Regions from separate parts of the Streptomyces sp. NPDC055955 genome, predicted to be linked through region 2. Evidence: riboswitches for the same ligand, from Rfam matches in the RefSeq annotation. Region 2 holds a riboswitch; the other holds the start of a gene.
The links. Region 2 has a riboswitch for cyclic di-AMP ahead of ACFC96_RS00585 (peptidoglycan DD-metalloendopeptidase family protein). Riboswitches for the same ligand answer to the same signal wherever they lie in the genome.
Positions count from the first base shown of each region.

Region 1 (5,316 bases), on a different contig from region 2:
GCCGGTCCAGTTCCACGAGTTCACCCGTGGCGGGGTCGGCGTCGGCGACGAGGAGCCGGATCGAGTTGGTGCCGCAGTCGACGGCGGCGACCCTGGTCACTGGCTCTCCTCGGGCGCGGCCGACACGCAGGGCCCCTTCGCCCACCACTCGGGCAGCATCGCGATGGCCTCGTCGCCGAGCGGGTTCACACCCGGGCCCGCGGCCAGGGAGTGGCCGACCAGGACGTGCAGGCACTTCACCCGGTCCGGCATGCCGCCCGCGCTCGGGAAGCCCTCGAGGACCTCGATGGCGTCGCGGCGCGCGATGTAGTCCTCGTGCGCCTTGCGGTACGCGTCCGCAAGCTCGGGATCCGTCTGAAGGCGCTCCGTCATCTCCTTCATGACGCCGTTCGCCTCCAGCGTGCCGATCGCGGACGCGGCGCGCGGGCACGTGAGGTAGTACGTCGTGGGGAAGGGCGTGCCGTCCTCGAGGCGCGGCGCCGTCTCGACCACGTCCGGGTTGCCGCAGGGGCAGCGGTGCGCGATGGCCCGCAGGCCGCGCGGCGGGCGGCCGAGCTGCTCCTTGAACGCCTGGATGTCGGCGTCCGTGGGCGCGGTCGGCTCGGTCTGGGGCGGGGGCGTGTCCATGCCTGGGGGCTTTCCTTCAGTGAACTTCGGTAGGGGTACTGCGGATTCGGGGTGCTGCGGGTGCGGGGCTTCGGTGCGGGCGGGTCAGTCGCCGGGGCGGTCGGCCTTGTCGACGCCGTCCCAGACGTTCGAGTACCAGGGCCGTCCCTTCGCGCCCCCCTCGGAGCGGGTGCGCTTCGCCGCGTCGGGGTCGCGCGCCACGTAGCCGGTCTCGCCCGGCATCACCAGGTGGAGCCGGTCGCGGATCCGCTGCTCGGCGTACGAGTCGTCCTGCCAGCGTGCCTTCTCGTCGCGCAGCCTGTCGACCCTGCTCTGGGCCTCCTGCTGCCGGCGCTGGAGGTCGGCGATCTCCCCGCGCTGGGAGACGTACTGCCTTATGGGGTAGGCGAGCGCGACGACCAGGGTGCACAGGACGAGGGCCAGGAGTGCCGCGCGGCCGGTGAGACGGGAACGGCGGGCCTGACGTCTGGTCTGGGAGCGGTAGACGCGCTCGGCGGTCTGCTCGCCGAGCAGACGCAGCCGGGTCGCGGTGGAGAACCGGTCACGGTCCCTGTCCCGGACTCTCCCGGCCATGTTCGCGCCTCCCCTTTACGTGCGTACGTCCCCGCACACGGTACGGGACCGGGTGCGGGGACGTACGTACGACGCTTCCTAAGGCAGTGCCTTAAGAGCGCGCTCAGCCCTTGAAGCGGGGAAACGCGCTGCGGCCGGCGTAGACCGCGGCGTCGTCGAGGATCTCCTCGATGCGCAGGAGCTGGTTGTACTTGGCGACGCGGTCCGAGCGGGCCGGGGCACCGGTCTTGATCTGGCCGCAGTTCACCGCGACGGCGAGGTCGGCGATGGTGACGTCCTCGGTCTCGCCGGAGCGGTGGGACATCATGCACTTGAAGCCGTTGCGCTGGGCCATCTCGACGGCGTCCAGGGTCTCGGTCAGCGAACCGATCTGGTTGACCTTGACGAGCAGGGCGTTGGCGGAGCCCTCCTCGATGCCGCGGGCGAGGCGCTCGGGGTTGGTGACGAAGAGGTCGTCGCCGACGATCTGGACCTTGTCGCCCAGCTTCTCGGTGATGACGTTCCAGCCGGCCCAGTCGTCCTCGTACAGCGGGTCCTCGATGGAGACCAGCGGGTACGCGGAGACGAGCTCCTCGTAGTACTCGGTCATCTCGGCGGCCGAGCGGGACTTGCCCTCGAACTCGTACTTGCCGTCCTTGTAGAACTCGGACGCGGCGACGTCGAGCGCGAGCGCGATCTGCTCACCGGGAACGTAACCGGCCTGCTTGATGGCCTCGACGATGAGGTCGAGGGCCTCGCGGTTCGAGCCGAGGTTCGGGGCGAAGCCGCCCTCGTCGCCCAGACCGGTGGACAGGCTCTTGGTCTTCAGCACCTTCTTGAGGGTGTGGTAGACCTCGGCGCCCCAGCGAAGGGCCTCGGAGAAGGACTCCGCGCCGATCGGCGCGATCATGAACTCCTGGATGTCGACGTTGGAGTCGGCGTGCGACCCACCGTTGAGGATGTTCATCATCGGGACGGGCAGCAGGTGCGCGTTCGGACCGCCGAGGTAGCGGAACAGCGGCAGGTCGCTGGCCTCGGAGGCGGCGTGCGCGACGGCGAGGGAGACGCCGAGGATGGCGTTGGCGCCGAGCGAACCCTTGTTGTCGGTGGCGTCCAGGTCGAACATCGCCTGGTCGATCAGGCGCTGCTCGGTGGCGTCGTAGCCGACGAGCTCCGGGCCGATCTGCTCGATGACGGCGAGGACGGCCTTCTCGACACCCTTGCCCTGGTAGCGGTTCGGGTCACCGTCGCGGAGTTCGATGGCCTCGAACGCGCCGGTGGACGCACCGGACGGGACAGCGGCACGACCGGTGCTGCCGTCGTCGAGGCCGACCTCGACCTCGACCGTGGGGTTGCCTCGGGAGTCCAGGATTTCCCGGGCTACGACGACGTCGATGGACGGCACGAGCATCTCCTTATGGGATGTGACGCAACTACGCCGGGCCGCATGGTCCGGCAACACACGAGCCTAACCGGCTCCAGGCACCGGCCAGCCGACCGACCGGCCCGTGGACAAAAACCGAGAGCGAATTGTTTCCGAACGGAACAAAAAGCACCGGCCGACAACGGACGAAAGCCCAGGACCCCTCACGCACCAAAACCCCGCCCCGGGCGCGACGGGGGAATGCGCACCCGGGGCGGGGAGTCCTTGGGGGGACCTGGCGTGGTACCGGCCGTCCGCCGAAAGCCGGCACCCGAGCGGCCTGGGGGCTGTCGCCCCCTCCCCTCCTTACTTGAGGTGGAGCTGCTGACCCGGGTAGATCAGGTCGGCGTCCTCGACGATGTCCTTGTTCAGCTTGAAGAGCTTCGCCCAGCCACCCTTGACGTGGTGCGCCTCGGCGATGGTGCTGAGGGTGTCGCCGGCCTTCACCTTGTACTCGCCGTCACCCTTCTCGACCTTCTTGCCGGCCGGGGTCTCGACGGTCTTCTTCGACTCCTGCTTCGGGGCGGCAGGCGCCTTGCGCTCCTGGCTGCGGGTGGTCGGCTGCTCGGTGCGCTCCTGCTGCTTCGGGGCGGCGGCGGCCGGGGCGGAGCCGGTCGAGGCGGCGGACAGGCCCACGCCGCAGCTCGGCCAGGCACCCTTGCCCTGGCTCGCCAGGACCTTCTCGGCGACGGCTATCTGCTGCGCCTTGGAGGCCTTGTCGGCGGTGGAGGCGTAGGCGGTGCCGCCGTACGCGGCCCAGGTGGACGAGGAGAACTGGAGGCCGCCGTAGTAGCCGTTGCCCGTGTTGATCGACCAGTTGCCGCCGGACTCGCACTGCGCGACCGCGTCCCACTCGGAGGTGGTGGCGGCGGAGGCGCCGGTGGCACCCATCAGCGGGACGGCGACAGCGGCACCGGCGACACCGGCGAGCGTGGCGACGCGAACGGCCTTGGACGGGCGACGGTGCTTGCCCTTGCTGGAAAACAGCATCGAGAGATCCCCTCACCGACGCCTACGAGGTGAGCTGTCGGGTTCGGGCCGGATGAGTGCCCGGTCGCACGTCCTGCGTGCGACTTCACCCCAAGCCGGTCGGTCGGCCGTCTCTCGACGGCCGGGGCCGGCACTTACCTTGGGTCCCCCGCTCCTGCCTACGGCGCTTACGCGACGACTGTTCCCGTACGGACGTTGGCAGGATTCGGCGTGACATCCGACGGGGCCCGCTGTGGCGAGCGGTGATGACCGTAAGCAGTGGATCGCCCGAATTTCAAAGACGATCAGGGCCTTTGAGACCCATCTCTCACCGTCACCAAAGCGGACATCACGCCCGAACTGCCCCTACTTTTCGCCCGATTCGAGCCCAAGATCCAGACTCTGACCAGGAAGGATGAGGTCGGGGTCGGCGCCGACCGTCTTCTTGTTCTCGGCGTACAGAGCGGCCCATCCGCCGTCCACGTCATGGGTGTCGGCGATGCCCCAGAGGTTGTCGCCGGAGCGCACGGTATAAGTACCTTCGTCCGCATTCACACCCTTGCGCCCGCTTTCTCCGCCGCGCGAGGCATGGCGGCCCGAGCCGTCGTCGGCGCGCGAGGAGCCCGGGACGTCGTCCTCGGCGGCGTCGCCGCGGTGCCGGCCGGAGGCGGGCGCAGCGGCGGAGTCCGAGCCGTCGGAGGCCTCCGACGAGGGCGCGCCGGCGGTCGAAGTCGAGCCGTCCCGGCCGGACTTGTCGCTCTTGGAGTCGCCCGCGGTGTTACCTGCGGTATCACCCGAGTCGTCGTGACTCTTCTCTCGGGAGTCGCCCTTCGCGGCCTCGGACGCGGAGTCCGCCGACTCGTCGCTCGCGTCACTCTTCGCGGTGTCGCCGTCCGCCGCGTCGTCACGGCCGGAGTCGCCGGCGGACGCGGACGGGGTCGGCAGGGCCGCCCCGGGGTCGACGTCGGCCGCGGCGTCGTCCGCCGTGAGCCCCGAGGTGACCGAGCAGACCGGCCACGCCCGCGGACCCTCGTCGGCGAGGACCTTCTCGGCGACGGCTATCTGCTGCGAGCGGCTGGCCTGGTCGGCGCGCGGCGCGAAGTCGAGGCCACCGTGGTCCTCCCAGATCTCCTGCGAGAGCTGGAGCCCGCCGTAGTAGCCGTTGCCCGGATCGGCGCTCCAGGAGCCGCCGCTCTCGCACTCGGCGAGCTTGTCCCACGTGGCGGTCGACGCGGCGCTCGCGCTGGTCGCGCCGAGCAGGGGGATCGCGATGGCGGAGCCGGCCACTCCCGCGGCGACGATGAGCGCGGGAGCCTGGCGGGGGCGACGGTGACGACCGTTCCCGGTGAGCATGAAGGCGCCTTTCGGTGGCTCGGGGAATGCTGCGGCGGGTGGTGCCGCGATGACTGGTGAACGTAGCGGGAGTCGAACGCTTGTCACAAGTCGATGCAGCCGAGATCACGTGAAAGTCACAGTCTTGACGAACCGTCAGTTACACCGCTTCGCCCGGACCTTCCCGATGCGGCGTGAACTCGACCGGAAGCGTGCGCAATCCCCGCATGATGAGGCCGCCGCGCCAGCGCAAATCGGCAGGATCTCCCGCGAGTCGCAGGTCCGGAAGGCGCGTCAGGAGCGTAGCGAGGGCGGTCTGCCCCTCCAGGCGCGCGAGGGGGGCTCCGAGGCAGTAGTGGATCCCGTGCCCGTATCCGAGGTGCTGGTTGTCGCGCCGGGAGAGATCGAGGGTG
Region 1 covers NZ_JBHJYS010000003.1:94,933-100,248, forward strand. The annotation lists gene ACFC96_RS06535 (exopolyphosphatase) at 1-100, opposite strand, end outside; gene ACFC96_RS06540 (DUF501 domain-containing protein) at 97-627, opposite strand; gene ACFC96_RS06545 (septum formation initiator family protein) at 712-1,200, opposite strand; gene eno (phosphopyruvate hydratase) at 1,304-2,590, opposite strand; gene ACFC96_RS06555 (transglycosylase family protein) at 2,909-3,592, opposite strand; cyclic di-AMP (ydaO/yuaA leader) riboswitch at 3,597-3,813, opposite strand; gene ACFC96_RS06560 (transglycosylase family protein) at 3,938-4,924, opposite strand; gene ACFC96_RS06565 (cytochrome P450) at 5,064-5,316, opposite strand, start outside.
Region 1: it holds a riboswitch for cyclic di-AMP, as region 2 does, so the genes downstream of both, ACFC96_RS06555 (transglycosylase family protein) here and ACFC96_RS00585 (peptidoglycan DD-metalloendopeptidase family protein) in region 2, are expected to answer to the same signal.

Region 2 (5,316 bases):
GGCCCTGCGGACCCTGGGCGGCGACGGAGCCGATCGTGTCGAGGCCGACGAGGGTGCAGATCAGGAAGAACAGCACGTCCAGCCTGCGCAGGTCCTTCTTGAGCCGGGAGCGCTGTTCACCCCAGCCCTCAGACAGGTCAGGCAGGTCGGGTGCGTCCTTGGCGGACGGCTCGGTCGGCGGCATCGGCGGCGCTTGGGTCACGGGGAAACTCCTGCTGCACGGCGGGGCACGGGGCGTGACGGTTGTTCTCGGACTGTGCTGCGACCGTTCTTGCGGCGGTGCCGCGACCGGCTCCCCGGTCACCCTATTGACTGAACGGCCAGTCAGTAAGCGAGACTGTGACGGGCACCACTGGGCACTGTCAAGAGTCGTGCACGAGGCGTTCGCGCCGGGTTCGCCACTCGGCGCCCACCGCCGGCGCCCGTGTGTAGGGTTACCGCGTGGCAAGAGTGCGGTTGAGCGTGGCCGAGCGGCGCGAAGAGTTGCTGCGGGCCGCCATCGAGCAGATCGAGGCGCGGGGCGTGGCAGCCGTGCGCATCGCCGACGTCGCCGCAGCGCTCGGGGTGAGCAACGCGCTGGTCCTGTACCACTTCTCGACGAAGGAAAAGCTCGTCTCCGCCGCGTTCGCGCACGCCGCCGAGGGCGACCTGGCCCATCTGCGCAAGCTGCTGAGCAAGCGCACGACGGCGCTGCGCCGGCTGCGCTCGGCCGTGCGCTGGTACGCGCCGACCGGGCAGGCCAAGGGGTGGCGGCTGTGGATCGAAGGCTGGTCCGCGGCGCTGCGTGAGCCCGCGCTGCGGGAGGTCACGCGCGACCTGGACAAGCAGTGGAAGGCGGCGCTCACGGAGGTCGTCGCGGAGGGCGTGGCGGCGGGAGAGTTCCACTGCCCCGACCCGGCGGGCGCCGCGCTGCGCCTGACGGCACTCCTCGACGGTCTCGCGGTGCAGATGACCGCGTACACGGGGACGGTCTCGCGGGCCCGCATGCAGGAGTGGGTCGACGACGCGCTGGCCCGCGAACTGGGACTCGAGCGGGCGGACCTGACGGCGACGACGGCGGGCTGACGGCGCCACGGAGTCGGGCTCCGAAGAGGCCCCCGGATTGGACCGCACAGAAATGACGCGGGGGAGCCGCCCTCAAGGGCAAGCTCCCCCATGACGTGCGCGGCTCCCGTCAGAGCGGCAGCAGATCCGGCCGCTTCGCCGCCACATGGTCCCCGGACGACTCGCCGCGCAGCCGTCGGCCGATCCACGGCACCAGGAACTCCCTCGCCCAGTGGATGTCGTCGCGCCGCACCTCCAGCGTGCCGCGCGGCGGCTGCGCCGGCCACGGCTGGTCCGGGTCCGCAGGCACCTCGATGCCGAGCGCCTGCCCCGCCCGCAGCGCGACCCGCGTGTGCCCCTCGGGCGAGAGGTGCAGCCGGTCGTCGTCCCAGGCACGGCGGTCCTGGACGGTCTTGAGGGACCACAGGTCGAGCACCGGGCAGCCGTAGCGGTCGGCGACCGCGCGCACATGCCCGTTGTACGTCGCTATCTTGCCGCGCAGATGCTTGAGGACGGGGACGTCCCGGGTGTCGAAGCCGGTGGTCACCATGACCGTGCCGACGGCGGAGGTCAGCCGGGCGACGGCCTTCTCGAAGCGCTCCGCGACGTCGTCGGGGTCGGTGCCGGGACGGATGATGTCGTTGCCGCCGGCGGCGAAGGTCACCAGGTCCGGGGCCAGTTCGACGGCGCGCGGGAGCTGGTCCTCCACGATCTGGTCGAGGAGCTTGCCGCGCACGGCGAGGTTCGCGTACCGGAAGGAGTGCTCGGGGGTCCGGTCGTCCAGGAGGACGGCGAGACGGTCGGCCCAGCCCACGAAGGCCCCGTCGGGACCGGGGTCCCCGACGCCTTCGGTGAAGCTGTCCCCCACCGCCGCGTAGGACCGAATCGTGCCGCCGTTGAGTGATCTCGATTCGTTTGCCACGACCACACATCTTTCACCCTGCGATGTGACCTACGCGACCGTAGGAAGGGGTTGACGGGTGGTGATATAGCCCACCCGGTCAGTTTCGGGGATTGAGGAATACGGCGAGGACACGGCGAAGGGGCGGGCCCGGAACCGGGCCCGCCCCTTCATGTCACACCTCGACGCGACACCTTCACCTCACACGTCACACCGTCAGGGCCGGAGCGACGTCACACCGTCCGGGTCAGAGCGAGACGCCGTGCGCACGGAGGTAGGCGACCGGGTCCACGTCCGAGCCGTAGCTCGGGGTGGTGCGGATCTCGAAGTGCAGGTGCGGTCCGGTGACGTTGCCGGTCGCGCCGGAGAGGCCGATCCGCTGACCCTCGGTCACGGTCTGCCCGGACGAGACGGAGAGGGACGACATGTGGGCGTACTGCGAGTACTTGCCGTCGGCGTGCTGGATGACGACCTCGTTGCCGTACGCGCCGTCGAGGCCGGCCGACACGACGGTGCCCGCGGCTATGGCCTTGAGCGGGGTGCCCGTCGGAACCACGAAGTCGACACCGGTGTGGTAGCCGCTGGACCACATGCTGCCCGCGGTCTTGTACGCCGTACCGATGGAGGCGCTCTGGACGGGCAGCGTGTAGCCGGAAGCGGTGGCGGTCTTGGCCGCGGAAGCCTGCGTGGCGGTGGCCGGGGACTTCGCCGCGGGAGCCGTGGCCTTCTGGCCGATCGTCAGCTTCAGGCCCGGACGGATCAGGGACGGGTCGCCGCCGATGGCCGAGCGGTTGTCGGAGTAGAGCTTCTTCCAGCCGCCGCTGACGTGCTGCGCGTCGGCGATCTTCGAAAGGGTGTCCCCCGCCTTGACGGCGTAGGTCGTGGCAACGGCGGGAGCGGCCGCGGCGTGGACGCCGGAGGCACCCATGAACGGCAGCGCGAGCGCGACGCCGCCCACACCGGCAACGGCGATCGTGCGGGCGAGGCGCGGGGACTTGGGACGGCGGTGCTTACCCTTCGCGGGCATGGGGGATTCCTCTCCGTCGCCTGCGAGGTGAGCTGTCGGGTTCGGACTGGAGCTGCCCGGCCGCGCCCCTTTCGGGCACGGCTTCACCCCGAGCCGTTTCCGGTGTCCCGAAAACGGCGGTCTACCTGGGTCCCCCGCTCCTGCCGAGCACGGATCGATGTGCGGATTCCGGGCGGCGGCAGGATTTGGCGGTCCGTCCGGATTGCGCCGAACGTAAGCGAGCGGAGAGCGCGGGGACAAGCCGCGAATTCCCCTGGGCATTCCGCTTCTTGATCCTTATGTGATCCTTTCCGGAAAAGGCCGTCACGCTCCGTAGATTCACGATCTTTGCAACTGCTATACCTACTGGAAATTCATTCGGGATCGCCGCCACGCACGGTCACCGCTATGACTCTGCTCACCTATCAGCCGCCATATGGCGGCATTTCGGGCTTAGTTATCCCATAGAGCCCTATCGCCCATCTATCGGTTCATTCCGGGCATTTGGTACGCAATCGCCAGCCTTCTCTCACATGGTTGCCCCTGGCAGCCATGTCGTATCGTCGAAGGCGCCCGCCGGCGAGCAGCGCCGCGGCCGACCGGGAGGAGCCCCCGTGACGCAGCAGGTCCCGTCCACCGAGCCCGAGTTGGCCGGAGTGCGCAACTTCCGCGACGTCGGTGGTCTCCCGACCGTGGACGGCCGTCGGGTCAAGCAGGGCGTGCTGTTCCGCAGCGGTCACCTCGCGCACGCCACGGACGAGGACGCCGCGTTCCTCTCCTCGCTCGGGCTGCACACGATCTTCGACTTCCGCAACGCCGCCGACCAGCGCCTCGAAGGCCCGGACGTGACGCTGCCCGGCGTGCGGAACGTGAATCTGCCGCTGACCGACCCGGCGGACGGCGCCGAGTTCTGGCAGATGGTGCGCGACGGCAACCTCGACGACCTGCGCGCCGCCCTCGCCGAGGGCCAGGCCGCGAACCGCATGATCACGTCGTACCGGGCGATCATCACCGAGCGCACCGCCGAGCACAGCCAGGTGCTGCACTCCCTCGCCGAGGACAGCGTGCCGGCGCTGATGCACTGCGCGGCGGGCAAGGACCGCGCGGGCCTGTCGATAGCAGTCACGCTCCTGGCCGTGGGAGTGGAGCGCGACGCCATCGAGGCGGACTACCTGGAGTCGAACGCGACGCACCGCCGCTACAAGGTGCACCGCAGCAGCGCCTCGAAGGACGCGATGTCCCCCGAGGTCATGGAGCTGCTGAGCCCGCTGTTCGACGCCCGCGCCTCCTATCTGGCGGCCGCCTTCGAGCAGGTCACGCAGACCTGGGGCTCCACCGACCGCTACCTGGAGGAGGGCCTCAAGCTCTCCCCCGCCCGGCGCGAGCGGCTGCGCGAGCGCCTCCTGGACTGAGACTCACCGGCCACCCGCTGGGGCCGTCATCCGCGCGACGCCCCCAGCGTGAACAGCAGATAGATGAAGCCCGCGACGAGGTGCCCGGCGAAGACGTAGACGAGCAGGCGCACCCAGATGCCACGCGGGAGCTTGTCCTCCACGTCACGCCGTGCGGGCCGCCGCTGCGGATCGGTCATGTCGTGCGGCTCTGCGTTCATCGAAGGCCTCCCTGGGTCTGTGCGCCGCCGCCCGTCGCCGGGCCGAGACACAGCGCGGCGGACGGGCTCTGCAGCAGGGTGTGTACGAAGAGGAGCTCGGCGCCGTCGCGGTCGGCGGCGGCGATCCGGTGCGGGGTGAGCGAGTCGAAGTGCGCGCTGTCCCCCGGCGCGAGGTCGTAGGCGGTGTCCCCCAGACGCAGCCGCAGCCGCCCTTCGAGGACGTACAGCCACTCCTCACCGGGGTGGACCCGCACGATGTCGCCCTGGGCGCCGAACGGCACGTGCACGCGCAAGGCCTGCATGCCGCGCCCCGGGGCGCCCGCCTGCCGGTAGATCCAGCCGCCCGCCTCGGTGGGCTCCATGTCGCCGGAGCGCACGACGGCGTCCCTGTCGGCGGGCGTCTCGCCCAGGAGCTCGGAGACCGTCGTACCGTAGGTACGGGCCAGAGCGAGCAGCATCGGGAGCGAGGGCTGACGGCGGCCCGTCTCCAGGCGGGAGAGGTGCGCGGGCGAAAGCCCGGCGGCGCGGGCCGCGGCCTCCAGGGTCAGGGCGGCGCGGCGCCGGAGTTCCCGCAGCTGCGGGGCGACGGCGGGCAGCTCCGTGGGTTCCGGAGCCGGCTCCGGAGGGGCAGGGCTCATGATTCGATTGAGCCAGAGTCGTACCTCTGGGGCAAATTTCTTGCCCCAGAGGCAAACAGCTCCCTCTTCAGAAGCGCCCTGCCGAAGCGGTCAGCGGTTGGCGACCGCCTGCTTC
Region 2 covers NZ_JBHJYS010000001.1:147,365-152,680, forward strand. The annotation lists gene ACFC96_RS00570 (APC family permease) at 1-202, opposite strand, end outside; gene ACFC96_RS00575 (TetR/AcrR family transcriptional regulator) at 442-1,065, shown strand; gene ACFC96_RS00580 (SGNH/GDSL hydrolase family protein) at 1,175-1,966, opposite strand; gene ACFC96_RS00585 (peptidoglycan DD-metalloendopeptidase family protein) at 2,193-2,972, opposite strand; cyclic di-AMP (ydaO/yuaA leader) riboswitch at 2,977-3,157, opposite strand; gene ACFC96_RS00590 (tyrosine-protein phosphatase) at 3,566-4,363, shown strand; gene ACFC96_RS00595 (DUF6126 family protein) at 4,390-4,563, opposite strand; gene ACFC96_RS00600 (helix-turn-helix domain-containing protein) at 4,560-5,201, opposite strand; gene ACFC96_RS00605 (aspartate aminotransferase family protein) at 5,292-5,316, opposite strand, start outside.